One region of the Lactobacillus sp. ESL0700 genome, then DNA from elsewhere that is predicted to be linked to it. Evidence: riboswitches for the same ligand, from Rfam matches in the RefSeq annotation. Region 1 holds a riboswitch; each other region holds the start of a gene.
The links. Region 1 has a riboswitch for thiamine pyrophosphate ahead of OZX63_RS02235 (ECF transporter S component). Riboswitches for the same ligand answer to the same signal wherever they lie in the genome.

Region 1 (10,684 bases):
TGCGGCAACTGCTGCGACTGAACTTGATGGTAATACTTTTGCTGGGACGGCAGATTTTAATCACGTTCGCACGACAACAATTCAAGGAGAAGTACATGACTCGAAGGCCTATTACACAATGAAGGGTGTTAGTGGTCATGCCGGCCTGTTTAGTAATGCGACGGATTTGGCAGTTTTAGCGCAGTTGGTGCTTAACCATGGTGGTTATGGTCAAACGCAACTATTTGATCTTGATACTTTGGCCGAGTTTGCTAAGCCAAAGTCAACTGATCCTACATTTGGTTTGGGTTGGCGGCGGCAGGCCGATGCAGGCTATGCGCGGATTTTTTCTAATGCTCCGACTGCTAATACAATTGGTCACACTGGTTGGACTGGCACGTTGAGTCTAGTGGATTTTGAGCGGCAGACTGTGATTATCCTGTTAACTAATAAGCGTAATTCGCCGCTTATTGATGGGCAAAAGAAGGATTTTGTCGGCGATCATTATTTAGTTGGCAAATATGGTGACATCGTTAGTTTGGTTTATTCAGCACTTGATGGCGATAGTTTTACCGCAAATAACCAGAAGCTGTGGGGGCTAATTCAGACGCGATACCAGCAGTTAACTCGGCAGCCTGAATTAGTAACTTTGGCTGACAGACATGACTTGGCTGCTATTTATCAGACATTGATTGATCGCAGCCAGCGAGACGCAGCGGCAAAAAATGTTTTAAATTCTGCTTTAGGGCAAAAAATCAAAAACTTTTTAAACAGCAATGAGGCATAACAATGAAATATCGGATTGGGATTGATAGCGGTGGCACTCATATCGTTGCCCGCGGTTTTGATAGCCAAGGTAAGTGCTTGAAGGAAGCGACAGCTGGCGTTGGGAATATCTTTTTAGACGCGCAAGCAACGATTAGCAACTTGGTTCAAGTAATTACTGAATTGACTTCAGCACTGGGTAAAGAAGACTGCACCAAAATTTTAATCGGCATTGCCGGACTGGAAACCAGTGGCAATGCGGCGGCGGTAACAACAGAACTAGAGTCAAAATTACAGCTTAAAGTTCAGCTAGTTAGTGATGCCAAGCTGGCATTAATTAACGGCTTGCATGGTCAGGATGGCACGCTGGTAATTGCCGGCACAGGTTCAATCGTCTATGGCGTTAATCAAAATCAGACCTATCGGTTTGGTGGTTGGGGCAACTTGCTTGATGATGTTGGTAGCGGCTATCAAATTGCAATAACAGCGATTAAACTCGCACTGCGTAAATATGACGAGGGTCAGACTACTTCTTTAGGGCAATTATTAATGCAGTTAGCAGCTGTAACTACGATGCCGGCATTAGTGAAGAAATGCTACGATCTAACCCGTGATCAAATTGCTGCTTTTGCTAAAGAAATTGCCCACTTGGCTGAAGCTGACCCTTTGGCTAAGCAAGCACTTGATGAGCAGGCGGATGCGTTGGCTGCTGAAGTAATCGGCTTACTAAATCGTTATAAAGAGCCTGTACCAACGCAGCTAGCGTTATCCGGTTCAGTCGTAGTTAATAATGCACAATTTAGGCAGCGACTACTTAAGCAAGTCATGCAAAGCTATCCACAAATCGATGCTCATATTGTGAATAATAATAACAGCTGTGCTGTTTTATATATATAGTTAGTAGTAAAATTGAAATAAACAACGAAAGAAGGTGAGGCCAATGGATGGAATTGAGCAGATTGCTTTTGAAATGATTAGCAATACTGGGGAAGCACGATCATTACTGATGAAGGTAATTGATGATGCTGACAAAGGGAATTTTGATAACTGCGAAGCTGATTTTAAACAAGCAAATGAATGCTTGAAGACCGCACAAAACGTGCATTTAAAGGTGATTAGCTCTGAAGCAGATCAGAAGAAACTGCCATTTAGTATCTTGTTAGTACATGCTGAAGATCAAATGATGGCGGCAGAATTAATTCGTGATTTAGCCCAATATATTGTTAATTTGAACAAAAAATTAGTTGGGCTTGAAGATAAGACAAAATAATTTTAAATAAATGTATTTACTTTAGAAGGAGGTACACATGAAATTTAATTCAGAAAAAATAGCTAACGGAATGGCTAAAGTAGCCGGTAACCGTTATATGCAGGCTATTGCCAATGGTATGACGGTTATCATTCCTGTTTCCATTGCTAGTTCTATTTTTACATTGATTGCGCAACTGCCAATTCCGTTTATTAAGCAAAACTTGGCCGCATTTCAAATTCCAGTAACATTTTCAATCGGGTTAATGGGATTGTATTCTTGTTATTCAATCGCTGCCCACTTAGCAAAATCATATAAGCTTGATCGCAACTCTAGTAGTACAATTGCGGTAATGGTTTATTTGATGTTGGCTATTACACCCGAAACAATTACCCCACAAGCAGCTAAAACTACAGGATTAGCTGCGGGAACTGTTTTCCCAACGACTAACTTTGGCTCTTATGGGCTATTTACAGCTATGTTATCTGCCTGTGTTTGTGTTTGGGTAATTCATTTCTTCAAAGAAAAGAATTTAGTTATTAAGATGCCAGATGCAATGCCACCAGCAGTTTCTAGTGCATTTACATCATTAATTCCGGCAGCTGTTTTGATTATTATTGCTTGGTTTATCAAAGTTGGTTTACACTTTGATCTTAACCAAGGATTACTTAACTTACTGCAACCATTATCACAGTTTGGTAAAGATAATCTGATTTCCGTATTAGTACCAATCTTCTTCAACTCACTGTTCTGGATGTTTGGGATTCACGGTGCGATTACTTCAACTCCAGTTGTTCCATACTGGTACGCACACTTAAACGCTAATATGGCCGCAATTACTCACGGTGCAACTGCTGCTACAGTACCACACTTTATGACTGAGCAATTCTTACAATTCTTTGTTTATATTGGTGGTTCTGGTTCAATTTTAGCTTTATGTATTTTGCTTGCATTCTTGTCCAAATCAGATACTGGTAAGGCAATGGGTGCAGTTGTATTAGTACCAAGTATTTTTAACATTAATGAACCAATTATCTTTGGTCTGCCAATTGTGTTGAACCCATACTTTGCTGCTCCATTTATTTTAGCGCCAATGGCTGATGGTGTAATTACTTGGGCAGCAACCGTAACTGGTTTGCTAAATAAGACCACGGCAATTGTGCCATGGGTATTGCCTGGGCCAATCGGAGCATTCTTTGCTACTGGTTATGACTGGCGGGCAATTGTGGTTGCTATTGTTAACGTTCTTGTTTCAATGGTAATCTACTTCCCATTCTTTAAGATGTGGGACAGACACCAAGTCAAGGTTGAAGCTGAAACTGCTGCCGCAGAGAAAGCTGAGGCAGCAGCAAAAGCATAATTGAAATTTAGGAGGAAACCTAATGAAGATTTTATTATCATGTAGTGGTGGAATGAGTTCGTCATTAATTGCTAATGGCCTTGTAAAAGAAGGTAAAAAACGTGGCATTGATGTCGAAGTTAAAGCTGTAGGAACGGAAGGCATTGCTGATGAGCTGAGTGCTGATCAATATGACATTGTTTTATTGGCACCACAAGCCGTTTTCCGCAAGCAAGCTGTTGAAGATGAGGCTAAAGACCATCATATTAACTTCTTGTTGATTCCACGGACAATGTATACTCCGCTTGCTGCAGGTAAGCTGCTTGACTTAGTTAGTGAAGAATTAGCAAAATAATTAAAAACACTTCAGCTAGTTTGGTTGAAGTGTTTTTTGCTTAATGCATAATTTGATAAATAAGGAGATTTTTTATGACAATGCGCCACATTGGGTTATCAATTTATCCCGATCACAGTGATGAAAAACAGGACGAACAATATTTACTACTTGGTGAAAAATATGGCTTCACTCGGATTTTTATGAGTATGTTGGAAGCTAAGGATGTTGCAGCCACTAAGAAAAAGTTTCAACATATTATTCAGTTTGGGAACAAGCATGGCTTTGCTACAACCTTGGATGTTTCACCAAGTATCTTTAAGCAATTAGGGATTTCATATACCGATTTGTCATTTTTTAAAGAAATAGGAGCTACTGCAATTAGACTTGATGAAGGATTTGACGGCAGAACAGAGGCAGAACTAACATTTAATCCGGAACACATGATTATTGAATTAAACATGAGCAATAATACCGGGTACTTGGATAACGTCTTGAGCTACCAAGCTAATGAACCATTTATTTATGGCTGCCACAACTTTTATCCACAAGTTGGCTGTGGGCTTGAAGATAACTTCTTTGAAGAATGTAGCAAAAACTTTAAGAAGCATGGCATTCACACCGCTGCTTTTGTTTCCAGTCAATGTGGTACACACGGACCTTGGGATGTAAATGATGGCTTGCCAACTAGAGAAGCCGACCGTCACTTACCAATTGAAGTTCAGGCCAAATCGTTATTTATGACTAACTTAATTGATGACGTGATTATTGGTAATTCTTATGCTAGTGAGGATGAGCTGCGCCGTTTAAGTGAGTTAGATAGATATGAATTATCTTTTGATGTTGAAATGTTACCGGGAATTAGTCCATTAGAGCAAAAAATTTTGCTGGAAGACAAGCATTTTCGGCGTGGCGACAGCAATGCTTTAGTTGCTCGCTCAACCATGCCGCGTGTGTGGCACAAAGCAGAGGCTAACCCAGCTCATGATAATCAAACACAATTTGAGGTTGGCGATATTTTGATTGGTAATGACGGCTTTGGTATTTATAAAAATGAATTACAAGTTGTACTTCAACCACATAGCGACGAACGGAAAAATAAGATTGCTGCGATTAAGCCAGAAGAATTGCCATTACTAAAATATTTACGACCATGGACTAAGTTTAAATTCGAAAGTCATCAAAATTAAAATGAAGCTAAATTCGTTCATTATCATAATTGGGCTACTCGTCTTATTTTGGGCAGCACGGGAATTTGTCGCTCGTGTTTATCGCGCTGGTCACCAAATTTATAGCGTTTGGGTTGAAGTAATCAGTATTTTTTTGCTAATCCCAATTTTGGTATATTGTAAAAATACAGTTGTCGTAACAGTTGCAATGGTAATTTTTACATTTAACTGCATGGTTTTCTTAATTGCCTTTAGCCGTAACTTTAACGCAATCATGCGGGGCCAAGGAAATGGCATGATTGCTAGATGGGTTCGCAAGTCAAATAATAAGCAAAATGATAAGAATAAGTAATCAATAATAATTTCTTTTTTGATGATTAGTGAAAATCGGGGATTGCTTTACTATCATTATCATTGTGGTATACTATTTTTAATTAAAAATTAGTCACTAGGGGTGCCAATAGCTGAGAATTACCCTCGGAACCTGAACAGGACAATGCCTGCGTTAGGGAAGTGTTTGAACAAGCATTTAATTTGTACTCCTTCTGACTTAAAAGTTAGTTAGGAGTATTTTTTATGTTCACAAGATCATCAAAATGGAATGTTAAGTCGGTAATTTTGGTCGCATTGATTGGAATTATTATGGGAGTGATTTATACTTACGGCTTTAATTGGGCCTACAACATTATTAAAATGGCACTTGTACCCACGGGCTTTGCACCAGTAACGGATACCGTCTTTTCGGGCTTATGGCTAATGGCGGCACCACTTGCAATGTACTTTGTCCCGACAATTGGCTCTGGTACAATTGGTGAAGTTTTAGCCTCAATTGTAGAAATGGCAATTGGTGGTCAATGGGGTGCAATAACGGTTATTTCCGGTTTGATTCAAGGAGCAACGAATGAAATCGGCTTTTTCCCGAAAACCGTACGTTATCAAAACTTTTCTTGGAAGAGTGTGATGATTGGTGCCTTCTTTGCCGGATTAGGAATTTTTATTCCGTCATACATTCTTTATGGTTGGGGTAAATTTAATATGACGGTCCAGATTGTCATGTTTATTACCAACATGATTTCAGCGCTTGTCTTTGATGGGGTGTTGGTTAAATTAATCGCTAATCTGTTTGACCGCACGCTAAAGCCACGGCTTGCATAAATCGAGGCCAATCATGTTTACAAGATCATCAAAATGGAATGTTAAAGCTATTATTTTAGTTGCCTTAATTGGGATTTTGATGGGTATCTTTTATACCTATGGCACCAATGGGCTCTATAATTTGGTTAAAATGTTGCTGCTGCCGACGGGGTACGCTCCGGCAACCGACGCCTTTTTTGCGGGGTTATGGTTAATGGCGGCGCCGCTTGCGATGTATTTTGTCCCGACAACTGGCTCGGGATTAGTGGGCGAATTGCTGGCTTCAATCGTGGAGATGGCTTGTGGCGGCCAGTGGGGCGTCACCACTGTGGTTTCTGGTTTAATGCAGGGCTTAACGAATGAAATTGGCTTTTTCCCGAAAAAATCTCGCTACCAAAGATTTTCTTGGCGCAGCGTTTTGACAGGTGCCTTTTTTGCTAGCTTTGGCTTTTTTATACCGTGCTATCTAATGTATGGCTGGTATAAATTTGCGGTTAAGGTGCAGATTGTGATGTTCTTTGTCAGTATCATCTCGTCAGTTTTATTTGACGGGGTGTTAGTTAAGCTGATTACTAACTTGTTTGATCGGGCGTTAAAGCCAAAAATAGAATAATTTTAAATAAATAAAAAGGTCGAGGATAATTTCCTCGGCCTTTTTAATTGGTTACTTCTTTTCGTAAAATTGCGTGGACTTTAGTGGTTAACATGTCAATCGCAACATCATTTGCGCCGCCTTCGGGAACAATGATGTCGGCGTAACGCTTGGTTGGCTCAATGAACTGATGATACATTGGCTTAACTGTGCTTAAGTATTGGCTAATTACGGAGTCAATTGAACGGCCACGTTCATTAATGTCGCGTTCAAGTCGTCTGATGAAGCGGATGTCGTCATCGGTATCAACATAGACCTTAATGTCCATTAAGTTCCGAATTTCTTCGCTTCCTAAAACCAAAATTCCTTCAAGAATGATGATGTCAGCAGGTTCAATATGAATAGTTTCACTGCTTCTTGTGTGTTCTTTAAAGTCATAAACTGGCATTTCAATTGGCTTGTAGTTAAGTAAGTCGTTGATTTGTGCTTTAAGCAAGGGAATATCGAACGCATCGGGATGGTCATAATTAATTTTCATCCGCTCGCTCATCGGAATACCGGTATTATCCTTGTAGTATGAATCCTGCGTCATGATTAGGACGTGTTCATTTTCCTGCATTTGGTCAACAATTTTATGGGCAATCGTTGTTTTTCCACTGCCCGAGCCGCCGGTAATCCCAATTACGACGGGTTTTTCAAGTTTAGACATTCAGACTCTCCTTTTTTATCACATAACATTCTACTTTAGTTTGGGTTGAAATACCACTGATAAAGTGATAAATAACAGATTTTAAATTAAAATAACCGATTTCGCCTTGAACAGTTTTTGTAAAACCGCTAACATAATTGTGAAATGAATTTACGGAGCAAGTGGTATGAATATTAAAGCGAAAATATTATCTTTAATTAAGGAAAATAATCAATCTGAAGGACACTTTTTATCAACTAGTGACTTGGCAAATAAATTAAATGTTAAAAGAAATACGGTCAGTCATTATCTTAATCAATTGGTAAAAGAAAATCAGATTATTAAAATTAACACTCGGCCTGTGATTTTTGTAGATCGCTCTAGTGTCGGGCAAGACAGCGATCAGCCATTAAAGCAGGAATATGCAAGTATTGCCGAATTGAAGCAGAGCCTTTCTGGTTCCGATACTTTTAAAAGTGTGATTGGTCATGACCAGTCACTTTATAGCCAGATTAGAAAGCTAAAGGCAGCAGCGTCTTATCCTGGGAGGTTGCCAATTCTAATTAATGGTCAAACAGGAACGGGTAAAAGCTACATTGCGCGAAAGTTTTTTGATTATTGTGTAGAGAAGGGATATATTGCCGCACAAGGAAAATTTGTTAGTTTTAACTGTGCGGAATACGCGGATAATCCGGAATTATTGACCAGTACATTATTTGGTTATGCCAAAGGAGCATTCACCGGTGCGGACGAAGCCCATAAAGGATTGTTTGATGAGGCCGATAATGGCATGCTGTTTTTGGATGAGGTTCACAGGCTAGATCCTAAGGGCCAGGAAAAATTATTTTCTTATCTTGATACAGGAACAGTCTCCTCATTAGGTGAAGCCGCGGAAAAAAGACAGGTAAACGTGCGCTTAATTTGTGCTACTACCGAAGATATTCAGAGTAGCTTTTTATCGACTTTTATTCGCCGGATTCCAGTTCAGATTACGATGCCACCGTTGAAAGAAAGGACTTCCAACGAAATTCGTTCGTTGATAATTTACTTTTATATCCAACATGCCAAGAAAATTGGGCGAAGTTTACAAATTAATAATCAAGTCTTTGCGACGCTGATGAACATGGATTTCAAAAGTAACATTGGCCAACTGAAAAATGCTGTTTTATTGTCTGTGGCTAGTGCTTTGGGCGAAGCTGACTCAGCTGGCACAGTGCAAGTTAAACTCGGAGATCTTCCGCAAGATATTTTGCTTTCTGAGGTTAATTTGGATAAGCAGGGGATGTCACAATCGCAGAGTGATATTGTCATTAACTCGGAAAGTAAATTAACCGATTTTATAAATAACCGCCAAAGCATTAACTATATTAAGCAAACTTTTGAAAATATTTTTTCTATGTATGAGCAGGAGGATTTTTCCTCTTTTCAAATTAAGGCTTTTTCTAAAGTTAATGCCTTGTGTGATTACTTAGTTTTTAAAAAAGATATTTTAGATATTGGCGAATTGCCCTTGGATTTTATTAAAAAATCACTTAATAGTGAAATAGGATACCTGCAGGACGACTTGCGCAATGACTTTAATGGCAATCTTATTGTTGCCATTTCGTATTATTTTTATTTTAGACAAGAGAATTGCTGGTCTGTTTCACCACATGAGGGGCAACTGGCAACCGAGATAATTACTAAAATGAATGAAAGTAATTATACGGCTCAGGTTGTTCAAACGGTTATTAACGTTGTAAGTAAAATGCTAAATTTGCATACTGATGAAATCGATAATCTTTTTCTGACGATTTATCTTAGTGGCGTACAACGTAAGAAAAATTCTGGCTTGATACATTGTATTTTGCTAGCTCATGGCTATTCAACTGCTAGTAGTATTGCGGATACAGTTAATAAAATTGCTGGTGAACCGCTTTTGGATGCTTTTGACATGCCGATAGATATTCAAACAGAAGATATTGCTCAAAAGGTGTCGAATTATATTCATGTTCGGCACGTAACTAATGGCTTAATCTTAATGGCAGACATGGGATCTTTGGAAAAAATTCCAGAATTACTCAAAAAAGATTTGAACTTTCCTGTGGTTATTTTTAATAATGTTTCTACTCAATTGGCACTGTTTGTTGCAAGTTATGTTAAAGAGCGTCGGCCAATTGACACGATTGTACAGAAGATGGACAAAGTAATTCATAATGATTATCGAATTGTTTATCCCAAGATGGTTAAGCAAAATGTGATTATTGTTTGTTGCTCAACTGGTGTGGGGACAGCAAATAAGATAAAGGAAATGATTCAGGAAAGTTTGCCAAAAGACGTTGATATTAAGATTATGGCATGTTCGTATGAATGGCTAAAAATTGAGGATCAGGAAAGTGCAATTAAAAGAAAATATAATGTTTTAGTTGTGATTGGGACAATTGATCCTAAATATAGCAGTGTCCCATTTATTTCCTTAGATCAATTAGTTAATGGCTCCAAAATCAGTTTGCTGCAAGGTACGTTAAAAGATAGCCTGAGTGTAGATGATTTATACAGATTTAATGATTTGATTTTGAAAAACTTCAGTATTGAAAGGGTAATTAATTCATTAACAATACTAGATACAAAAGAAGTAATTAAAAATATTGACTTGTGTATCAAGAAAATAGATGAGTATCTGGACACGAGATTGCCTAACCAAACAATTATGGCATTGTATGTACATATCAGCTGTATGATTGAAAGAATAATTCGTAATCAGGTTTTAGAAATCGAGCCGATAGATTTTAAGATAGATAAGAATAGTCAGGACAATTTTAACTATATCAAGAAGGCTTTGCATTTACTTGAGCAAGTTTATAATATTAAGATTCCACTTGTGGAAGTTGAGTATATTTATGAATTGATTTTTAAGACTAAAAATAATCAGCTAGACTACACAAAAGATGATGATTTTTGACAGTAACTTTTCAAATAAAATAGTGTCAAATTCTATCTAAAAAGTACAAAATAATTTATTAAAAGCGCAATCATAATCATGATTGCGCTTTTTTGACAGAAACTTGGCACGAAAATTGCTTATATATGTTTGAAGTGCGAATTTAATAATTTTAAGGGAGGAATTACTTTGATTAGACTTATGCGAGTAGATCATCGGTTATTACATGGTCAAGTTGCCTTTTCATGGACACAAGAGCTAGGTGTTAACTGCATTTTGATCGCGAATGATGATGTGCCAAATAATGATATTCGTAAGACAGCGATGAAATTAGCTAAACCACAGGGTGTCAAGCTAGTAATTAAAAATATTGAGAACTCTATCAAGGCTCTGCAAAGTGGCGTTACGGATAAGTATAAATTGTTTATTGTTGTTGAGTCAGTAGCGGACGCATATGCGTTAGCGACAGCATACCCCAAAATAAAACAAATTAATTTGGGTGGCACTAAGCCGGC
Region 2 (10,684 bases), 530 kb from region 1:
AATTACTCTCACCCCTTAATTAATTTGCTCATATAACATTTTATTATAAGTTGAGCAAAGTTTGACAATAAATTTATTACCCGCGTAAAGTACAGAATTGTTGCTATTAAAAATACTTATTGTATTATATTTGGAGGGCAATTATGGAACAAGGACAAAATATTTTAAATAATCCTTTTTTAAACAAGGGAACTGGTTTTACTAAGCAAGAGCGTGAACAATACGGCTTAACCGGACTATTGCCAGCACGTGTGCAAACATTAGCTGAGCAAGCAAGTCAAGCTTACAACCAATTTCAAAGTAAAACATCTGCTCTTGAGAAGCGTCTATTCTTAATGAATATCTTCAACGAGAACCGGACATTGTTCTTTTACTTGATGGGGCAACATATTGTTGAATTTATGCCAATCGTTTACGATCCCACTGTTGCCGACTCAATTGAACAATATGGTCAATTGTTTACTAACCCGCAAAATGCGGCCTTTTTATCAATTGACGATGCGGCAAATATCACAGCATCCCTAACTAATGCTGCTGCAGGTCGCGATATTCGTTTAATTGTCGCAACCGATGCTCAAGGCATCTTGGGCATTGGCGACTGGGGCGTTAACGGCGTTGACATCGCTATTGGTAAGCTGATGGTTTATACCGCAGCTGCCGGCGTTGATCCCAGCCAAGTTTTGCCCGTTGTATTAGACGTTGGTACTGATAACCAAACCTTGCTTGATGATCCAGAATATCTGGGTAACCGTCATCACCGCATTCAAGGTGAACAGTACATGACTTTTGTCGACGAAGTTGTCCAAAATATCGAAACTGTCTTCCCGCATGTTTTGTTACACTTTGAAGATTTTGGTCGCGAAAATGCCGCAACCATTCTAAATAAATACAGAAACGATATTTTTACTTTCAACGACGATATTCAAGGAACAGGAATTGTTTCTTTAGCCGCAGTTCTTGGTGCGTTAAATATTTCTAAGAAAAAGTTAACAGACCAAGTCTTTTTAACCTTTGGTGCCGGAACTGCTGGTATCGGAATTGCAAATATGATGCGGGACGAATTAGTCCGTGCAGGCTTAAGTCCAGAAGAAGCTCGCAAGCACTTTTACCTTGTCGATAAGCAAGGTTTGTTGTTTGATGATACCCCCGAGCTGACTGCTGGCCAAAAAGACTTCACTAGAACACGCAGTGAATTTGCTAATGCCGATGAACTAACTAACCTTGAAGCCGTGGTTAAAGCTGTCCACCCTACGATTATGATTGGGACCTCGACACAGCCCGGTGCTTTTACTAAAGCTATCGTTCAAGAAATGGCAGCACATACAGCTAGACCAATTATCTTTCCGTTATCTAATCCAACTAAATTAGCCGAGGCCAAAGCTGAAGACTTAATTAAGTGGACTGATGGCCGGGCTCTTGTTGCAACTGGGATTCCTGCTGATGCAGTCGAATACCAAGGTGTAACTTATGAAATTGGCCAAGCCAATAATGCTCTGGTATACCCAGGGCTCGGTCTTGGAGCAATATCCGTGAAGTCTAAGCTAATGAGCGATAAAATGGTCGCAACCGCCAGCCATGCTTTAGGTGGGATTGTTGATCCAACTATTGCTGGTGCTGCGGTTCTGCCGCCAGTTGCAAAACTAACCAGTTTCTCAGCCACAATTGCCGAAAAGGTAGCTCAAACTGCAATTGATCAAGGTTTAGCAGGTGAAGGAATTACTGACGCCAAAAAAGCCGTTCAAGAAACAAAGTGGATGCCTAAATATTAATTAACTACAGAAAGAGGAAACTTTTTATGCAAGTCTTTTTGACATCTGTATCAAGCGTTGTCGTGATTATCTTAATCATGGCTCTCGGCTTTTTACTAAAACAATTTAATTGGATTGACGATAAATTTGGTAGTGAAATTTCTAGTATTATTACTAAAATCGCCCTGCCAGCTTCGATTTTTACAGCTGTTATGAAAAACCTTAGCCGCGGCAGCCTGCTGCAATTATCAACCGAATTATTGTTCCCAGCATTGGGCGTAATTATCGGCTATATCATTGCTTGGCTCTGCGTCAAAGTCTTTAAAATCCGTCCTGGCCGCCGTGGTATCTTTATGAACGCCGTGGTTAATGCCAACACAATTTTCATCGGAATGCCGCTAAACATGGCACTTTTTGGTGATAAAGCCATGTCTTACTTCCTGGTATATTACATTATCAACACCGTTTCTACTTGGGCATTTGGCGTTTTCTTAATTCAAAACGACGACCCAACTGCTAACGGTAAAAAGACTAGCCACAAAATTAATTGGAAGAAGCTTTTACCAATGCCACTTGTTGGTTTCATTGTCGCTTTAGTCTGGATGCTATTAGGAATTCCTGTACCTACCTTCTTAAACTCTACATTAACTTACGTTGGGAACTTAGTAACGCCACTTTCACTTGTTTATATCGGGATTGTCCTGCATGACGCCGGAATTAAGAACGTCAAGTTCGATCGCGACTCAATTTTGGCCTTAATTGGTCGGTTCATTCTTTCACCAATCGTTTTAATTATTTTAATTAAAATCGGAATGAATGCTGGCTTCAACTTGCCAAGTTTGATGCGGCAAACTCTAGTTGTGCAATCAGCAACGCCAATGTTAGCTGTTTTACCAATTTTGGCTAACGAATCACACGGCGATGTTAAATACGCAACTAACATTGTTGTCGAAAGTACAATTCTCTTTATTATTGTAGTGCCAATTTTGATGACGATTTTACAATTTATCTAACAATAAAAAAATAAAGACCAAGCTGTCATTACTAGCTTGGTCTTTATTTTTTAACTTTAATCTCGCCGCTAACTTATCATTGTATTCTTCATTAAAAATCGCTATAATTGGAAGCGATAACACGAGGGGGGCCTTTTAGGCTGAGATGAAACACCGTTTCAGACCCTTTGAACCTGTAAGCTAATACTTGCGCGAGGAACGTGTCAACTACCTATTGCTTTGACACAACTATGTGCCAAAGCTTTTTTATTAGCTTAAAGTTATGGCTCTGAGGACTTCTTCAACTATTTTTAGGAGAAAAATATGCAGTTAGAATTATTAGATAAATTGCGCAAGCAGAACCCCGTTGTTCTTAATGCCGCTAACTTCGTTACCGTTCAAGATGTCGCCAACGGATTAAATGCAATTGGTGCTTCGCCCATTATGAGTAACGAAATTGATGAAACCAGCGAAATGGTCAATATGGCCTCGGCTGTTGCCATTAACATGGGTAGTTTAACTAAATTACAGATTGCACACATGAAGGCAATGGGCGATTTAGCTCGAGAATACAAAAAGCCAATCGTACTAGATCCTGTTGCTGTTGGTGCTGTTCAATATCGACTTGATGTTGCCCAAGACTTATTATGGAACTTTCATGTGAGTGTGATTCGTGGTAATGCGGGAGAAATCGCTGCTTTAGGCGAATTTGCATGGAATGCTAAGGGTATCGATGCTGGATCTGGCACGGGCGACCTTGATGAAATTACTAAGGAAGTAGCTAAAAAGTATCATTGTACTGTTATTGCTAGTGGTGCAACTGATACAATTAGTGATGGCAATAATGTGGTTCACGTTCATAATGGTACCCCTCTGTTTCAAGCTCATGTAGGCTCTGGCGACATGTTAACCAGTATTGTCGCTGCCTTTTGTGCAGTAACCGATAGTCGCTTCGAGGCGGCTCAAGCTGCAACGCTTGTGTTTGGCTCAATCGGACAATTGGTCGTCCAAGATCATCCCGATGTTGGCCCCGGCAGTTTTGGGATGTACCTCATGGACTACTTAGCCAAGGTGCAAGTTGCCGATATTAAAAAGATTGCTGATTATGATTAAGGAAGTATTTTATGGCAGAAGAAATTAATTCATTCCCTCAAGTTCTGACAATTGCTGGAACAGATTCTGGCGGTGGTGCTGGTATTATGGCAGACCTCAAGACTTTTCAAATGCAAGGCGTCTTTGGCACTGCCGTTGTGGTCGCCGTTACTGCTCAAAATACGTTGGGCGTCCAAGCATCGCACTTGCTCCCACTTGAAATGATTGATGAGCAGTGTGCATCTTTAGCTGCTGATTTTAAAATTCGGGCAACCAAAACCGGCATGCTCGGTGATGCTGCTCACGTTCACCAAGTTGCCTTAAATTTGCAAAAATATGACTTCGGTCCAGTTACAGTTGATCCCGTCATGGTAGCTAAAGGTGGCGCTCACTTGCTAAGTGAAGATGCAGTTACAACCGTAAAGAAGGAGTTATTGCCATTAGCCAACTTAGTAACTCCCAACTTGCCAGAGGCGCAGGTGTTAACGGGCATGACGGTTACTTCGCAGCAGCAGTATCCCGACCTTGCCTACTCGCTGCAAGATATGGGTGTTAAAAACGTGCTAATCAAGGGCGGACATTCCACTACTGAAGAAGTCCGCGACTTTGCCCTTCTTGAAGACGGCTCCAGCTTCTGGGTTAGCAGTCCGCGCACGCATACTAACCGCACGCATGGCACTGGTGATACTTTAGCTGCCGCAATTACTGCTCAACTTGCCCTAGGACATGACTTAGCCGCGGCTATTAAACTCGCTAAAAAGTACGTTACAAAGACAATTGAACAAACAATCCAGGTGGGTCATGGTCACGGACCACTCAACCACTGGGCAAAATAGATAGGAAAAACTAATGCAAAAGTTTAACGCAAACATTCTTCAGTCTTATTTTATTTGTGGTACTCAAGATTTACCTGCGGGTAAAACTTTGCCGGAAATCGTCGAAGAGGCACTAGAAGCTGGGATTACGGCTTTTCAATTTCGTGATAAGGGACCTAATTCAACTTTAAATGATAATGAGCGACTGCCAATGGCTCGCAAGTTGCACGAGCTTTGCCAACAATATCAAGTGCCCTTCTTTATCGATGATGATGTAGAGTTAGCCAAAGCAGTTAACGCCGAGGGAATTCACGTTGGTCAAAGTGACGAAGCGATCCAACAAGTAATTGACGAAGTTAGCAGTCAAATGATTGTGGGCTACTCCTGCTCGACTTTAGCAGAAATTGAAGCTGGCAACCAAATTGCCGGGATTGATTATTATGGTAGTGGTCCGATTTTCACGACACAATCCAAGGCTGACGCTGACCCTGTAATTGGTCTCAATGGTCTTAACGAATTGGTAACCAGCAGTGAGCATCCCATCGTTGCTATCGGCGGCATCACGGTAAAAGACTTATCTGATATTGCTCATACTGGAGCTGCTGGTGCAGCAGTAATTTCAATGATTGCTCAAAGTAGCGATATTAATGAAACTGTTCAGGCAATGCTTGATGCTCCGTGGCATAATTAAAGTATATATATTTAAAATCACGCCATTAGACGTGATTTTTTGCTAGCAAAAAAGGCCGCTATGATTACTGGCGACCCTATATTTAATTTTTTCGTTCCTCAATAATCGTGAAGATAATTTTTAGGATTAAACTAATGTTCCAATAGAATATTGAAAGCCCAACAATTATTATTAAATCATCTTGCCTGTAAATACCATATAAGCATGTGGAAATCACGATGACACCAAACATCAACCAATTCAACCATTTAGCTACTCGTGCACCAGCTGCACGATCAATATAATGGTCACGTTCATCATCATCACAAATGTCTCGCTTACCCTTTTTAATGTCTTGCCAATTAACCAGGTAGCCTGAAGCACAAATTAACAGTAATATTGCCCAAATAATATGTTTAATTCTATATGCCACATCTTTATCATGAAAAACGATCACTATTTCAAGTAAACTCATTACTAAAAAGAACAATCCATAAACAGCGGAACGCAGCAGCTTTTTCTTCATTATTGGTTCTCCAAATATTCTTTTAAACAAAATAAATCTTCAATACTTATGCCAAAAAAGCACGCCAACTTATATGCTAGTAATAGCGATGGCTTGTACTTGCCCTTTTCTACAGAAATAATTGTTCGTTGTGTAACCCCAACTTTGTCAGCCAGTTCTTCCTGAGTTAATTTATGCTCTAGTCGCAATTTTTTCACTAAATTCGGCATTATTTTCATCTCTACATTCAATATTCAATATGAAGCTCACTTCATATGAAACTAACTTCATATTATTACATTTAGTAATAAAAATCAATCATAAATAAAAAATATCTGTTCCTAATCAGGAACAGATATTTCAATTTAAACGTAATTAATTTCTACATCGCCAAACTTACTATTGCCAGTTAACACTAGCGTTGGCCCACCGCCATTAGAGCTGCCATTAATTTCAACATCGCCGAAAATTGACGACATCTGGTCATCAACATGCCACGATAACGGAATATAAAGTGAGACATCACTCATTGATGAATTAATATCTACAATTACCGTATCAGTTGCCGGCTTAGCTGCATCAAGATAAACCTTGGCATCCCCCATTAACGAATTGATGGTAACACTGCGCAAACTCTGCGAGCGAACATACCGCGAAACATCAGACAGCTTTTGATTAACCACAATATCTTGCTCGTCTACATCCTGACTGCTACTGTCAAAAACATGATCGGCGTGAAATGACTTTTCTGTACCAAACTTTGACCAACCACCATTGACATTATGTCCGTTAATATACACATGCGTATGGTGCCGTTTGTGCGGAAAAATCATGTGCAGGCCACCAGTGATTAAACATGCCGCCAGTAAGACAGTCCACGGGACAATCTTAGTGATTTTTAGTGGCTGGGCATACACAATTAACAAAAAGGCAATTGAAAAAATCGTGCCGCCAATACTGCGATTAGTCAGGCCTTCAATCAAGCACGCACCAAAAATAATTGTCCAAAAAATCGTCCAAAAATTTAGCCGAAACGAAAACAAATTTAACTGATTCATGATTAAAAAGATTGCTGCTCCAAGTAATGCTATTCCCCAAAACAGTTCTCTAATCTTTTGCTTTTTCATTATAATGGCCTTCTCTCGTTTAATCGATCACTCAAGCTGTGGTAATAGTGGCGTGAAACATAGACAGTTTTGTAAGTATCATGAAAGTGTACCTGACAGTTAGTAATAGACCTAGTCAATGAATATACTTGCTTCAAATTCAAAATCGTGGATTTGGAAACGCGCATAAACTGACTGCTCAATAAGTTCTCTAATTCGTATAATTTATAGTTAACGCTGAACGAATCACGTCCCGTATGTGCAACCACTTGCCGATCTTCTGTTTCAAAAAACAAAATGTCATTTAAATCCAAATAATATGAAACGTCATCTTTATAACATTCAAGCTGGTCAGGCCTTTGACTGACTTCCTGCAACTGCCGATAGATCCGCTCAATTTCTGGCGATAATTCTTTTGCTTGAATTGTTACCACTGGTTCGGTCACATCAGGGTCAAGGTCAATTTTTACTTTCATGATTCTCACCTGCCTTTCATGATGATTATTAAACGCTAATTTAAAGTTAAAATCTACCCTCTTTGCATAAGTGGTCGTTTTAAGTGCGTAAGTTGCAATTAAAACGACTCTAATTAAAAAAGCAGACTTGATTAAGTCTGCATTTTTGTTATTCAAGTCCTACTTGATGGAAGATTTCATCGACATGACGCAAATGATAATGGTAATCAAAGGCGTCAGCCACATCATCCTCGGACAAGTAATTCATAATTTGACTATCTTCAACTAGCTTTCTAAATGAAATACCATCTTGCCATGACTTAGTCGTTAACTTTTGCACCATATCATAAGCTGCCTCACGAGATAAGCCCGCCTCATCAATCAGCTTCAACAATAGACGCTGGGAATAAATCAGACCATAGGTCTTGTCCATGTTCTTAAGCATTGTTTCAGGGAAAACATCTAGGTTAGTCAAAATCCGGTTAAAGCGGTCAAGCATGTAATCAATCCCGATCGTGGTATCAGGTAAAATTACCCGCTCAGCACTTGAATGCGAAATGTCCCGTTCATGCCATAAAGTTACATCTTCATAGGCCGTCACAATATTACCACGTAAAACCCGCGCCATACCACATAAGTTCTCTGAGCCAATCGGGTTACGCTTGTGTGGCATCGCCGATGAACCCTTTTGACCAGCACGAAAATGTTCTTCAACTTCATGAATTTCCGAACGTTGTAAACCGCGAACTTCCGTTGCCCAGTTTTCAATGCTTGTAGCAATCAGTGCCAAAGTGGCAATATATTCGGCATGCAAGTCGCGCGGCAAGATTTGACTGGTAATTGGTTGGCGCGTTAAGCCCAGTTGCTTCATTACACTGGCTTCAACAGCCGGCGGCACATTGGCAAAAGTCCCAACAGCACCAGAAATTTTCCCAGATTCAACACCTTTAGCCGCATGTTCAAAACGGTCAATGTCCCGATTAATTTCGGCATACCAACGAGCAAGCTTCAAACCAAAAGTAGTTGGTTCTGCTTGGACGCCATGTGTCCGGCCCATCTCAACAGTATCCTTATATTTAAGAGCCTTTGCTGCAATCGTTTCTTTTAGTGCAAGTAAATCCTGCCGAATAATTGCATCAGCTTGCTTCAAGATATAGCCTTGAGCGGTATCAACCACGTCGGTTGAGGTCAAACCAAAGTGAACCCACTTTTTTTCTGGGCCAAGGCTCTCCGAAACAGTTCTGGTAAAGGCTACTACATCATGATGCGTTACCTGCTCAAGTTCTGCAACACGCTGCGCAGTAAAACTAGCATTTTTAGCAATTTTGGCTGCATCAGCTGCCGGAACTTCTCCTAGTTCACTCCAAGCATTGGTTGCCGCAATCTCGACCTTTAGCCATGCCGCATATTTATTTTCATCTGTCCAAATTTCACCCATTTTCGGGCGTGTGTAGCGTTCAAGCATCGGTTACATTTCCCATGGATTTTGTAAAACAATCGTTTGCTCACGATCGGGACCAACAGAAACTGTAACTAACGGAATGCCGACAATTTCTTCAACCCGCTTTAAGAATTTTTGGGCATTTTCTGGTAAATCTGACCAAGTCTTAGCCTTGGTAATGTCTTCTTGCCAAGCTGGTAATTCTTCATAGACTGGCTTGCAACGGTAAAGTTCCTTCAGACTAGCTGGATAATAGTCAATTTTCTTACCATCTAATTCATAAGCAGTTGCAATCTTAACAGTGTCAAAGCCGCTAAAAATGTCGAGTAGGTTCAAACTTAAAGCATTAATTCCAGCAACCCGCTTAGCATGACGCAAAGCAACAGAATCAAACCAACCAACACGACGTGGACGACCGGTGACTGTTCCGTATTCATGAGCAGTATCGCGAATGCGGTCACCAGTTGCGTCAAGCAATTCTGTTGGGAATGGACCAGCACCAACACGGGTAGTATAAGCCTTGCAGACACCGATAACCGTATGTAACCGGTTGGCGCCCATCCCAATACCACTAGCAATTCCGCCAGAAATTGTATTAGATGATGTGACAAATGGATAAGTTCCTTCATCAATATCGAGCATTACACCCTGGGCACCTTCGAAAAGTACCTTTTCTTGATTATCAAGTGCATCGTTAACTAAGACTGACGTGTCCGTAACGTACTTCTTAATCTTTTGGCCATATTCGTAATATTTATCAAAAATGTCTTCAAACTTAAGTGCTGGCTTACCATAAACCTTGGTGAACAAAGCATTCTTTTCTGCTAAATTAGCACGCAGTTTTTCTTCAAATGTATCTTTTTCTAGTAAATCACAAACGCGAATGCCAATTCTAGAAGCTTTATCCATGTAAGTTGGTCCAATACCATTCTTGGTAGTACCGATCTTATTAGCTCCCTTGGCTTCCTCTTGATATTCATCCTGCTTGATGTTGTACGGCATAATGATGTGTGCCCGATTGGAAATTCGTAATTTACTGGTATCAATTCCGTTCTTTTCCAGATTTTCCAATTCACCTAGTAAAACTTCGGGATTAATCACGACCCCGTTGCCGATTACAGCAGCCTTATCTGCCGCAAAAATACCGGAAGGAATTAACCGCATCTTAAATGTTTTACCGTCAATTTCAATCGTATGACCGGCATTGTTACCACCATTTGAGCGGACTGCATACGCTGCATCCTTACTCAAAAAATCAGTAATCTTACCTTTACCTTCGTCGCCCCATTGACTACCAACAACTGCAACTGCTGTCATTTTGTTCACCTCATAAAAAATATACAAATATCACAAAAATTAGTCTAACAATTTATAAGCTGTTAGTCAAATTAAAATGCGAATTATTTCAGCGATTGAATTTTTAATAGTTCGATTTTTATATTGACAAATTAAAATAAATTGATTATAGTTACTCTCGTTCAAACAGATAAGGAATTAGGAGTCGATTGAATTATGAGTAACTACTTTAGTATGGAAGCCTTTGACTACGATGACATTCAGCTTGTACCTAACAAAGGAATTATTAAAAGCCGCCATGACGCTGATACTAGCGTTAAGTTTGGAAGCCGAACATTTAAGATACCAGTCGTTCCTGCTAATATGGAAAGTGTAATTAACGAAGATTTAGCCGTTTGGCTTGCTAAAAATGGCTACTACTATGTCATGCACCGCTTTCAACCCGAGAAGCGACTTGACTTCATCAAAATGATGCATGAACAAGGACTTTTTGCCTCAATTTCTGTTGGTATTAAAGATAGTGAGTACGCTTTTATCGATTTGCTCGTTAAAGAAAATATCATC
Region 3 (10,684 bases), 350 kb from region 1:
GCTGAATTTGGCGATTCTAAGACCTTACAGGCTGGTCAGACAGTGATTGCTGTTGGTTCCCCACTGGGCAGTGAATACGCGTCAACGGTAACTCAGGGGATTATTTCAGCTCCTGCTAGAAGTATTACAACTTCTTCTGCTAACCAGCAAACAGTTATTCAGACTGATGCAGCGATTAATCCTGGTAACTCAGGTGGTGCCTTAGTCAATTCTGCCGGTCAAGTTATCGGGATTAACTCAATGAAGCTGGCTCAATCAAGTGATGGAACGTCAGTTGAAGGCATGGGCTTTGCTATTCCGTCTAATGAGGTTGTTACGATTGTTAACCAACTGGTAAAGAAGGGGAAAATTACCCGGCCGCAGCTTGGCGTGAAGGTTATCGCACTGCAAGGCATTCCAGCTAGTTATCGAAAGCATTTGAATATTAAATCCAACTTGAAGAGCGGGATTTATATTGCTTCAGTAACTAAGAACGGTTCGGCAGCTGCAGCGGGAATGAAGACGGGGGATGTTATCGTTAAAGTTGATGGTAAAACGGTAACAGATGTTGCTTCGTTACACAGCATTTTGTATGATCATAAAGTCGGTGATACCGTTAATTTAACCGTTGATCGCAATGGTAAAACACTCAATTTACGGGTTAAACTACAAGCTGATTAAGAAGGATAATATTCTGTAATTGAACAAGAAAAAGGCTATACTAAGCGGTTTGTGCCGGCAGTATAGCCTTTTTATTAATATTAATTGCGCGAAACATTTTTTTATTCGGTAATTGAGCTTGTCAAGAAAAAAATCAGTTGAGAATTCTTGTTGATAACTGTGGAAAAATCTGTGGATTGTGCATAAAAGATGTGAGAATGCTTTAAAAAGCCTGTGGATAATCTGTTAATTGTGTTTAAATATTAGTGAAAATAGATTTACACAAACAATTGTTCAGCCCGTTATCATAGTATTCTAGGCCGATTAGTTTGTGAAATTAGGCTGTTAAAAGTATGTGTGTGGGTAAAATTTAGTAAAATAGAGAAAAAAGTTTGCCGACCACAATTTAGCTGAAAATAAATGACAGCGACCACAAAATGTAGATTTCGATTTTGCACAGGTGTGGAAAAAGCAAGTGGAAAGATTGGGAGTTAGGGGATAAACTAGTAATTATGAATATCAAGATTGTCTGTGTGGGAAAACTAAAAGAAAAATATTTTAAGGATGCAATTGCTGAGTACCAGAAGCGCTTGAGCCGATTTGCCAAAGTCCAGCTGGTTCAAGTTGCCGATGAAAAGGCGCCGGAAAAGTTCAGTCAGGCGGAGCAGGAGCAGGTTAAGGAAATTGAGGGACAACGGATTTTAAGTAAAATCAAGGACAAGGAATACGTTTATGTGACGGCGATTAAGGGTAAGGAACGCACAAGTGAAGAGTTTGCCAGTGAATTGGAAAATTTGGCAACCTATGGTCATTCCGATATTACCTTTGTCATTGGTGGGAGTTTGGGCACCAGCCCTGCTGTCAACCGGCGCGCAGATGATTTGCTTAGCTTTGGTAAACTGACGATGCCGCACCAATTGATGCGCGTTGTCCTGATCGAGCAAATTTACCGTGGCTTTATGATTAATAGTGGTAGTCCATATCACAAGTAGAATGGGGATAAAAATGAAATTAGCTGTTTTCGATATTGGCGGGACCACTGTTAAGACCGGAATTTATGAGAATGAACACATTACTGAGCAGGCAAGCTTTAAGACGCCAAAGACGTTCACCGCTTTAAAAGAAAAAATGCACGAATTTATTGACCAGGGCCATTTCACCGGACTAGCAATCAGTGCGCCAGGCGATGTCAATGTTCAGGCTGGTACTATTGAGGGTATCAGTCAGGTACCGTACTTACATAAGCGGCCGATTTTTGCGGAATTGAAAGCAGAATTTGGCTTGCCACTAACAATTGAAAATGATGCTAATTGTGCAGGTATCTGTGAAACCAAAATTGGTAATGGCCGTCAGTTTAAGAACGTTGCGTTTATTGTTATCGGAACGGGAATTGGCGGCGCCGTTTTTATTAATCATGAGTTGCATCGTGGTTCGCATTTAGTTGGCGGCGAATTCGGCTTTATGAGAGGCAGAACGGACCGCATGTTGAGCATGGATGCGCCAATAGTCAAGGCTGCCAAAATTTATTCGAGAAAAACTAAAACGGAAGTTGACGGGAAAAAGTTATTTGCGTTGGCCAGTCAAGGCGATGAACTAGCTCAAAGTCTGGTTAATCGCTTTTATGACCTCTTGGCAAGCAGTATGTATGACCTGCAGGTTTCTTTTGACTTTGACGCGTTTCTTTTGGGTGGCGGTGTGTCCGCTCGTTCAGAAATCAGCGCCGAAATCGCTCAAAGGCTTAAGCAGAAATTGACGGAGTTTGGCATGGCGCGGATTATGCCGCAGGTGATGACATGTCAGTATCATAATTCGGCCAATCTTTATGGCGCTGCCTTGAATTTTATAGCTCAAATGTAAAAAAATGTAGTCGAATTACGACTACATTTTTTATTTTAAGATGAATAATGCTAGGTTAAGTGCAATTAGAATAATGACGCTCCAAATCCAATCTTGTGCTCGCACTGGGACAGCAACGATTACGGAACGTCGGGCATCTTCTTGATAGCCGTGGGATTCCATTCCTTGTGCCAAATTCTCAGCAGAATTGAGTGCGACCAAAATAGCTTTGAAATATAATACTGGCGACCAAAAGCTAAGATAAACGCCGCGCATCATGCCAGCCGTTCGGATTTGCTTAACGGCCTGCTTCATGCGAGGAACAATATTAAGCGCGGCTAGAACGCCATAAGCAAATTTACTCGGTAAATGGAAATTCTGCTCAAATGAACGCGCTAATTCTTCGGCACTGGTATTAATCGTGACGCAGCTGATAGTTAAGATATAAACGTAAATCCGGCTGGACAAGCCCAGGGCATTAAATAGATTGGAGGTTGGTGTGAACCATTCAAGTGTTGCAAAAATCGTAAATGCGGCAATGAATGGCACTAAAAGCAGGATTAGCAAATTCTTTAATTTGATTCGGTTAATTAGTAAATAGATAATTGCCAAGATGATGATTGCAAAATTAGTCGCCAAGCTAATTTTCAATGATATTTCAAGCGAAATAATTAGGGCTAAAATAAATTTAAAACTAGGATTCATGAAAATACCTCACTTAGTCACGTAATGCAGCTGCTTATCAGCAAAAACGAGGTGGTAGTCACACCAATCAGCTAGGCCGTCAAGTTCATGACTGATAATTAGCAAAGTTTGGCCGCGCTTTTTTTGACTTTGCCTAAGTAATTGCATGACTTTTTGGCTTGATACGTGGTCCAAGCCACTTAGTGGCTCGTCAATCAGCAATACATCTTGGTCCGCGATTAACATTAGTAAAATTTGCAGCTTCTTTTGTTGGCCGCCGGACAGAGAAAACACAACTTGGTCTAAATGTTGGTCTAAATCAAGGTCAATTAAAACTTCGTTGATTTTTTCGTCAGTAAAAAAGTTGTTAGTCCGTTGTTTTTTACTCAAGTTAATTTCGTCTTGAACGGTAACACTCAAAAATTGGTCGGTTGCATTCTGAAAAATCTGAGCAACATGTAATAAATACTTGCGCGTTGCCTGTTGGCGGACTTCACGATTGTGGTAAGTTAAACTGCCGCTATAAGGCAGCATTTTGGTCAATGCGTTAAATAGTGAGGTCTTACCAACGCCGTTAGCACCCGTAATTAACGTGGTCTTACCCGCAATAATCTTGAGCTGATCTTGGCTTAATAAAAGTCTATTTTGCGTTAGTTGCGTTTTATTTAAGGTAAAACAAGCAGCTTCATTTTGGGGTACGGCAAAGGAATAATTATTCTTGTGCGTGCTTGTTTGGAGTAGTTTGTCTTTAGCTAAATAGTCTAATTGTTGGACATGGTGGCCTGCAAACTGAAACAGGCAATCACAGACATTTTGGTAACCATTTAGAACGTGGTCACTCAAAATAATCGTTTTGCCTTGATCGCGCAAGTGCGCTAATTTGGTAATTAAAAACTGCCGTGCCTGCGGATCACAACTAGCAAAAGGCTCATCTAGCAAGAATAAATCAATGTCCATTGCAACGAGAACGGCAAGGGCCACGCGTTGTTGCTCACCGCCGGACAATGTATTAATTTTTTGGTCCAGCAAGTTTTCAATTTGCGCAAATTGGACACCGGCAGTTAGGCGCTTGAGATAATCTTCTTGGTTAACTTGTAAGTTCTCAAGCGCAAAAATGATTTCTTCTCGTGGGGTCGCCATTGTGAACTGTTCGCCAGCATTTTGAAACATGATGGCCGACTTTAGGCCGTTAAGATCAAGATCGCCGCTGACTTTACCGGCATATTTAGGATATAGACCAGCCAGTACTTTAAGTAAAGTTGACTTGCCACAACCAGTGGGCCCAATTAACAGTGAAAATTGCCCCGTGGGAATTTCAAGATTAAGGTTGTCAAGAATTTTAATATTTTGATCGTATGAAAAAGTTAAATTTTTGCTTGTAATCATTATTTTTACCAACTAAAAAAGTCGCTAGGACGAGATGCACTAACGACGTAAAAATTCATTCATTTTCCCTTCGCTGGCATTGTCCATAGCAGGTTCAACGGGTATTATCTCAGCCTTGCAGCACCCCAAAGTTATCAAACTGATTTTACATGAAAGCCGCTTTGCTGTCTAGTCATGACAGCTTGATGAAAATAAAGTACCAGTGAATATGATTTTTGCTATATAATAAAAGTATTAAATTAATAATAAGAAGGTGAAACTATGGCAGCAGTCAAATTGGCGCAATATTTAGCTAGTATTTTAAGTTCAACTAATAGCGATACAAATGAATTGCGCTTAAAAGCAGTGGGCAGCAACTTTGACCTGTTTACTGTTTATCTTGAAAATCACAACACTGGTGTCCATCGTTATCAAACAACAAATGCGATGATTTTTTATGAAGCTGGTGGCAAATCAAATATTAAAATTCACGGCCAAGACTTCGAGCTAGGAGTAGGGAACATTGTCTTTTTACCAGCTAAAAGTGATTATGAAGTCCAAAAGCAAACTAAAAATGATGTTTTGGTAAAGTTGGATTTAAATTCCAAGTATAATTTACAATATTTCCTGGGAAATATTACCAATAAGGAGTCACGCGAGGAGCAAGCAATTGAGCAGGTAATTAGCAATTTGCGGGTTAATCGTCTGTTATATTTAAAGTCAACGCCAATTTCTAAGTCCGCACAACTGATGAACAGGATAATTGATGAATATTTAAACCAGAATTTGTTTGCCGAGAGTGTAGTCAAAGCAGAACTAAATTTATTGCTAGTTGCGGCAGTACGTAATCAAAACTTCGCTTCGGTGCCAGCAGAAAAGCAAGGCTTTGCCAATGCAACACTTGAAAGCTATATCGATGCCAATTTTGCCGATATTACTTTAGATGCAGCTGCTAAGTATTTCGGTTTTAATCCAAATTATTTTTCTAGTTTAGTTAAGCAAAAGACTGGCAAAAGCTTTGTAGAGCATGTTGATGAGCGGCGAATGCAGGAAGCACGCAATTTACTTGCACGTCCTGATATTTCGGTTAAGGAAATTATTGCCAGGGTCGGTTACAATGGCAAGTCATTTTTCTATAAAAAGTTTAATGAATATTATCATCAGACGCCGGTTCAAATGCGTGCAGAGCTATTTCGCCAGGCTAACATTAATTTGAAATAAAAAAATGATTGACAGCGCAACCAAAAGTTGTTATACCTAAACTATAATTTAATAAAAAAGTTCGTCTGGGGTGTCGCTTAAGCGACTGAGATTATACTCATCGAACCTGATGTAGTTTATACTACCGAAGGAAGAGCGGCTTGTTGATCAATTTTTTGAGCCATTCTTATTTAAGAATGGCTAATTTTTATTAAAAGTCCTTTCCTTTGATAGCCGAAGGAAGGGATTTTTTGGTTACTGTTAATGGTGAAGAAGTGGCAGCTATAGGTATCTCAATTGCAACACTTTTAACCCAAAGGAATGCGCCAGTCAGCAATTTAGCAGTTGAACTGAATGGCAAGATTGTGCCTCGCAGTGATTTCGCCAATGTTCTGCTAAAAGAAAATGACAAGGTGGAAATAATTTCATTTGTTGGGGGTGGATAAATGCTAGATAGGTTACAGAATTCGGCAATTGTCGCTGAAATGCAAAAACGTAACGTCTCGGGCTCTAGCTCTAAACTAGCTGCTGCCAAGGTAACTATTGCTGGTTGTGGCGGTTTAGGAACAAATATCTCTCTTGCTTTAGCTCGCATTGGTGTCGGTCAAATAACTTTGATTGACTTTGATCAAGTTGAATTAAGCAACCTTAATCGTCAGCAATTTAAATTTAGTCAAGTTGGAATGGCGAAGGTAGTTGCGATGAAGGAGAACTTACAGGAAGTTAATCCATTTGTAACGATTAACGCGATAAAAGAGCGGGTAACACCGCAAAATATCACACAGTTATTTCAAGATGCGGATATTATTTGTGAGGCCTTTGATGACCCGGCGGCTAAAGCAATGCTACTGGAAAATGTCACGACGATTTTTCCTGATAAACCGCTAGTCATGGCGTCAGGAATGGCGGGAATTCATAGTGCCAATGCAATTAAAACGCGCAAAATATTGCCTAACGCGTATTTAGCAGGCGATGGCAAGTCTAAAGGGACAGAAGGTCTTATGGCTCCGCGTGTGACAATCTGCGCTGGCCATGAGGCAAACATGATTGTTCAGTTAATATTAGGAATTGAAGATTTAAATTAAAAGAGGAAAACATAATGACAAATACTGAAGAAACAGATTTATTAACAATTGGCGGGCATACATTTACTTCACGGTTTATTTTGGGCTCAGGAAAGTATTCTTATGATCTGATTGATGCGGCAGTAAAGCATGCTAAGGCACAAATTATTACGATGGCTTTGCGCCGGACAACGTCTGACCAAGAAAATATTCTTAATTACATTCCTGAAGGTGTGACGATTTTGCCAAATACGTCAGGGTCAACAACGGCTGAAGAGGCAATTAGAACCGCGCACTTAGCTCGTGAATTGAGTGGCAGTGACTTCATCAAGTTAGAGGTAGTGCCTGATAAAAAGTACTTGTTGCCAGATAATGCGGCAACCGTTAAGGCAACCGAGGTTCTGGCAAAAGAAGGCTTTATTGTTATGCCGTATATTTTGCCTGACTTAAATACTGCTCGGGAACTGGTTGATGCGGGTGCAGCTACTGTCATGCCGCTAGCAGCACCGATTGGTACTAATAAAGGTTTGGCAACCAAGGAGTTAATTCAGATTTTGATTGATGAAATCGATGTCCCAGTAATTGTTGACGCGGGAATTGGTCGCCCGAGCCAAGCTGCCGAAGCAATGGAAATGGGTGCCGATGCGATTATGGCTAATACCTCGATGGCGACAGCTAAGAATATTCCGTTAATGGCTGAAGCGTTTAAATTGGGAATTGAGGCTGGGCGTAAGGCTTATTTGGCTGGCCCTGGCCGGGTAATTGAACACGGTGCAGTTGCGTCATCACCATTAACTGGTGTAAGTAAGTAACATCATGCAGCAGAGTGAGAAAATAACGGTTAATCAGCTTTTTAAGCAGATTACAACTCTGCCTAATTCGGGATTAGGACAGAACCGCTTGGTCTATTCTTCTGATTGGCTTCAAGGGCAGAAATTATTAATCCAGTTTGCGTTAAAAGCGGGTTTTCAAGTTACAGTTGATGACTATGGTAATACCTATTTGGACTTACTTGGAAATGACCAAGAACAAGTAATTGCGACGGGCTCGCATATGGATACTGTAAAAAATGGCGGCCGTTTTGATGGCCTGTATGGTGTTCTGGGCGGCTTACAAGCAGCCCTAAATTTGCGCGAGCGATTTGGTATTTCACAAAAAACAATTCGGGTAATTTCTTTTTGCGAAGAAGAAGGCAGCCGCTTTGACGCCACCTTCAGTGGTTCAAAGCACTATGCACGCGTGGCTGAGACTAATGGTTTAGTTGATGAAAATGGCATCAAAATCGAAAATGCTCGCAGTAATGCAGTTAATCAATTGAAGCAAATTAGCGGCGTCAATTATGATCTTCCCCAGCTGCCACAATCTTTTACTGAATTGCACGTTGAACAGGGAAATCGTCTTGCTCGCAATAATATTTCACTTGGGTTAGTTACAGCGATTGTCGGTCAGCGGCGTTATCGCATTACGGTTAACGGCATTACAAATCATGCGGGCACGACCTTAATGACTGAGCGCCACGATGCCTTGCAGGCGACAATTAAGTTAATTAACCAGTTTGAAGTGTTTGCGAGTGCAGTGGATCCGCTTTTGACTTTTACAGTTGGCGAACTTGCTGTTTGGCCGAATACTTCTAACGTAATTCCTGGCAAAGTGACGTTTTTTATCGATTGTCGTCATCAAAATAATGAGCTTTTAGATGAATTTGAAAAAATGATGAAAAACACCATTGCCAATCTTCCTGACCCGCTGATTAACGTTGAATTTAAACGCTGGGTTCATGATCAACCTGTGATTTTAAGTTCGGAAATGCTGGCGAAAAATGAAAAATTGGCGCACAAAATGGGTTATTCAATCATGAAATTGGCATCAGGCGCAGGACACGATAGTGAAATTATGAATCGCGTCGTACCAACGACGATGATTTTTGTGCCCAGCATTAATGGCGTTAGCCATGCACCAGAAGAAAATACTAAGCCTGAGGATTTGCAGCGGGGAGTTGAATTTTTGACCGCATCGCTTTATCAGGAGGCATATTAATAATGCATAAAATTAGCCTGACTGGCCAGATCACAATTGGCGTCTTAATTGGGGCGCTAGTTGGCTGGCTACTACCTAAGTGGGCGGAAAATTTAACAATTATTGGCGATATCTTTTTACGGCTGCTGCAAATGGTAATTGTTTGGCTAATTTTGGGTGCAGTCATCGAAGCCTTAGGTAGTTTGAAGTTTGAGGAATTGGGCAAACTGGGGTTAAAAACCTGTCTTTGGTTTACCATTACAACAATTTTGGCGGCGGTTGAAGGTGTGCTTTTGGGCTTAGTCTTTAAGCCGGGAACAATGTTGCGGCTGCCGAATTTAGTAAAAACAAAAGCAGTGCTGCATTCTAGCGTTAATTTACGTGCAGCAATCTTGCAGCTGTTTCCTGATAATATTTTTGCATCTCTTACTAAAGGAAACGTGATCCAAGTAATTGTTTTTGCTGTTTTATTCGGTCTAGTCTTAAGTCGCGCCAATGAAAATAATGAATATCACCTAGTGCTGAAGCTGATTAAACAATTTAATCAGTTAATCGTTAAGTTGGTAATGCTAATCATCAAGCTTGCACCGATTGGTATCGCCTGTATGTTTGCCAGTACAATTGCGAAAAACGGCGGTAAAGTGTTTCTGCCTTTGCTATACTTTTTAGTGCTTTATGCAGTCGCGGTAATTGTATTTTTACTTGCCTTGTTTATCTTTGTTAGTTTAGTTGCTCATGTATCTTTTTGGGGCCTGATTAGAGGTCTGACTAGAATCATCGTTGTCGCATTTACGACAACTTCGTCTGCCGCAACTCTGCCAATCGAAATGATTGATGCTCAAGAAAAGCTGGGGGTCAGTAAATCCGTTACCCAGCTTGTCTTACCGCTGGGAATGGCACTAAACAGTAATGGTTTAGCTCTGTACCTATCGTTAGTTTGTATCACCTTGATGCAGCTTTATGGTGCTAGTTTAGCGCCAGTACTGCTGTTAAAAATAATTTTACTGGCCGTCTTGTCTTGCATAGGGACTGTAGTGGTTCCAGGTGGCGGCATTGTTGCGTTAACAATTGCACTTCCCGTACTTGGCTTTCCTAATACATGTATTGCTTTATTTGCTGGGATTGATTGGTTCGTCGGGATGTTCCGTGCAGTTGCTAATGTTGTCGGCGATACAATTACGGCGGTAGGTGTGGCGGCTTCAACGAACCAGTTGAATAGGGATGTCTATTAGGGAGAAATGATTATGAAAATAAAAAACCGACCATTATACTTAGTTACCGATCGGACTAATTTAACTGATCGCCAATTTTTAACTACAATTGAGCAAGCTTGTAAAAGTGGCGTTGATCTGGTGCAGTTACGTGAAAAACAGCTGTCTGGGCGTGAATATTACGAATTGGCGCAGGCAGTTAAGCAAATAACCGACCGTTATCAGTTGCCGTTAATTATTGACGATCGTCTTGATATTGCGCAAGCGGTTAATGCTGCGGGAGTCCATTTAGGCCAAAACGATTTGCCTGTCAAAGTTGCCCGGCAAATTTTAGGGGCAGATAAGATTATTGGCGCGACAACTAAGACTTTGCCGCAGGCTCTTGAAGCAGAAAAAGAGAGTGCTGACTACTTGGGCGTAGGGGCAATCTTCCCGACGCAAACTCACGTTAAGACAGTGCATACAAGTGTGGCAACGTTAAGCCAAATTAGGCAAAATGTCTCAATTCCTGTTTATGCAATCGGCGGCTTAAAGGCGCATAATGTTGCGGCAGTTAAGCCTGCTCATGTTGCAGGAGTTGCTGTCGTATCGGCGATTATGCAGGCTGCTGACCCAATCAAGGCAACGCAAGAGCTAAGACAAGCAGTTTTAGCAGCTTTATAAAAGTTA

Region 2: another riboswitch for thiamine pyrophosphate. It lies ahead of thiM (hydroxyethylthiazole kinase); the one in region 1 lies ahead of OZX63_RS02235 (ECF transporter S component).
Region 3: another riboswitch for thiamine pyrophosphate. It lies ahead of thiS (sulfur carrier protein ThiS); the one in region 1 lies ahead of OZX63_RS02235 (ECF transporter S component).

The regions. Positions count from the first base shown of each region.
Region 1 covers NZ_CP113930.1:418,538-429,221, forward strand. The annotation lists gene pbp4b (penicillin binding protein PBP4B) at 1-766, shown strand, start outside; gene OZX63_RS02205 (BadF/BadG/BcrA/BcrD ATPase family protein) at 769-1,641, shown strand; gene OZX63_RS02210 (PTS lactose/cellobiose transporter subunit IIA) at 1,685-2,014, shown strand; gene OZX63_RS02215 (PTS transporter subunit EIIC) at 2,052-3,353, shown strand; gene OZX63_RS02220 (PTS fructose transporter subunit IIA) at 3,376-3,687, shown strand; gene OZX63_RS02225 (MupG family TIM beta-alpha barrel fold protein) at 3,762-4,856, shown strand; gene OZX63_RS02230 (hypothetical protein) at 4,858-5,187, shown strand; TPP riboswitch at 5,276-5,364, shown strand; gene OZX63_RS02235 (ECF transporter S component) at 5,412-5,990, shown strand; gene OZX63_RS02240 (ECF transporter S component) at 6,004-6,582, shown strand; gene udk (uridine kinase) at 6,626-7,270, opposite strand; gene OZX63_RS02250 (sigma 54-interacting transcriptional regulator) at 7,437-10,190, shown strand; gene OZX63_RS02255 (PTS sugar transporter subunit IIB) at 10,359-10,684, shown strand, end outside.
Region 2 covers NZ_CP113930.1:1,872,921-1,883,604, forward strand. The annotation lists gene OZX63_RS08920 (LysR family transcriptional regulator) at 1-1, opposite strand, end outside; gene OZX63_RS08925 (malolactic enzyme) at 144-1,769, shown strand; gene OZX63_RS08930 (AEC family transporter) at 1,796-2,761, shown strand; TPP riboswitch at 2,876-2,977, shown strand; gene thiM (hydroxyethylthiazole kinase) at 3,065-3,853, shown strand; gene thiD (bifunctional hydroxymethylpyrimidine kinase/phosphomethylpyrimidine kinase) at 3,865-4,668, shown strand; gene thiE (thiamine phosphate synthase) at 4,682-5,338, shown strand; gene OZX63_RS08950 (hypothetical protein) at 5,421-5,843, opposite strand; gene OZX63_RS08955 (helix-turn-helix transcriptional regulator) at 5,843-6,052, opposite strand; gene OZX63_RS08960 (LiaF domain-containing protein) at 6,188-6,949, opposite strand; gene OZX63_RS08965 (LytTR family DNA-binding domain-containing protein) at 6,949-7,404, opposite strand; gene purB (adenylosuccinate lyase) at 7,553-8,848, opposite strand; gene OZX63_RS08975 (adenylosuccinate synthase) at 8,852-10,141, opposite strand; gene OZX63_RS08980 (GMP reductase) at 10,337-10,684, shown strand, end outside.
Region 3 covers NZ_CP113930.1:69,576-80,259, forward strand. The annotation lists gene OZX63_RS00350 (trypsin-like peptidase domain-containing protein) at 1-660, shown strand, start outside; gene rlmH (23S rRNA (pseudouridine(1915)-N(3))-methyltransferase RlmH) at 1,152-1,631, shown strand; gene OZX63_RS00360 (ROK family protein) at 1,645-2,496, shown strand; gene OZX63_RS00365 (energy-coupling factor transporter transmembrane component T) at 2,527-3,180, opposite strand; gene OZX63_RS00370 (ABC transporter ATP-binding protein) at 3,190-4,548, opposite strand; TPP riboswitch at 4,594-4,683, opposite strand; gene OZX63_RS00375 (AraC family transcriptional regulator) at 4,807-5,745, shown strand; TPP riboswitch at 5,802-5,896, shown strand; gene thiS (sulfur carrier protein ThiS) at 5,976-6,170, shown strand; gene thiF (sulfur carrier protein ThiS adenylyltransferase ThiF) at 6,171-6,809, shown strand; gene OZX63_RS00390 (thiazole synthase) at 6,824-7,600, shown strand; gene OZX63_RS00395 (M20 family metallo-hydrolase) at 7,605-8,825, shown strand; gene OZX63_RS00400 (dicarboxylate/amino acid:cation symporter) at 8,828-10,036, shown strand; gene thiE (thiamine phosphate synthase) at 10,049-10,678, shown strand.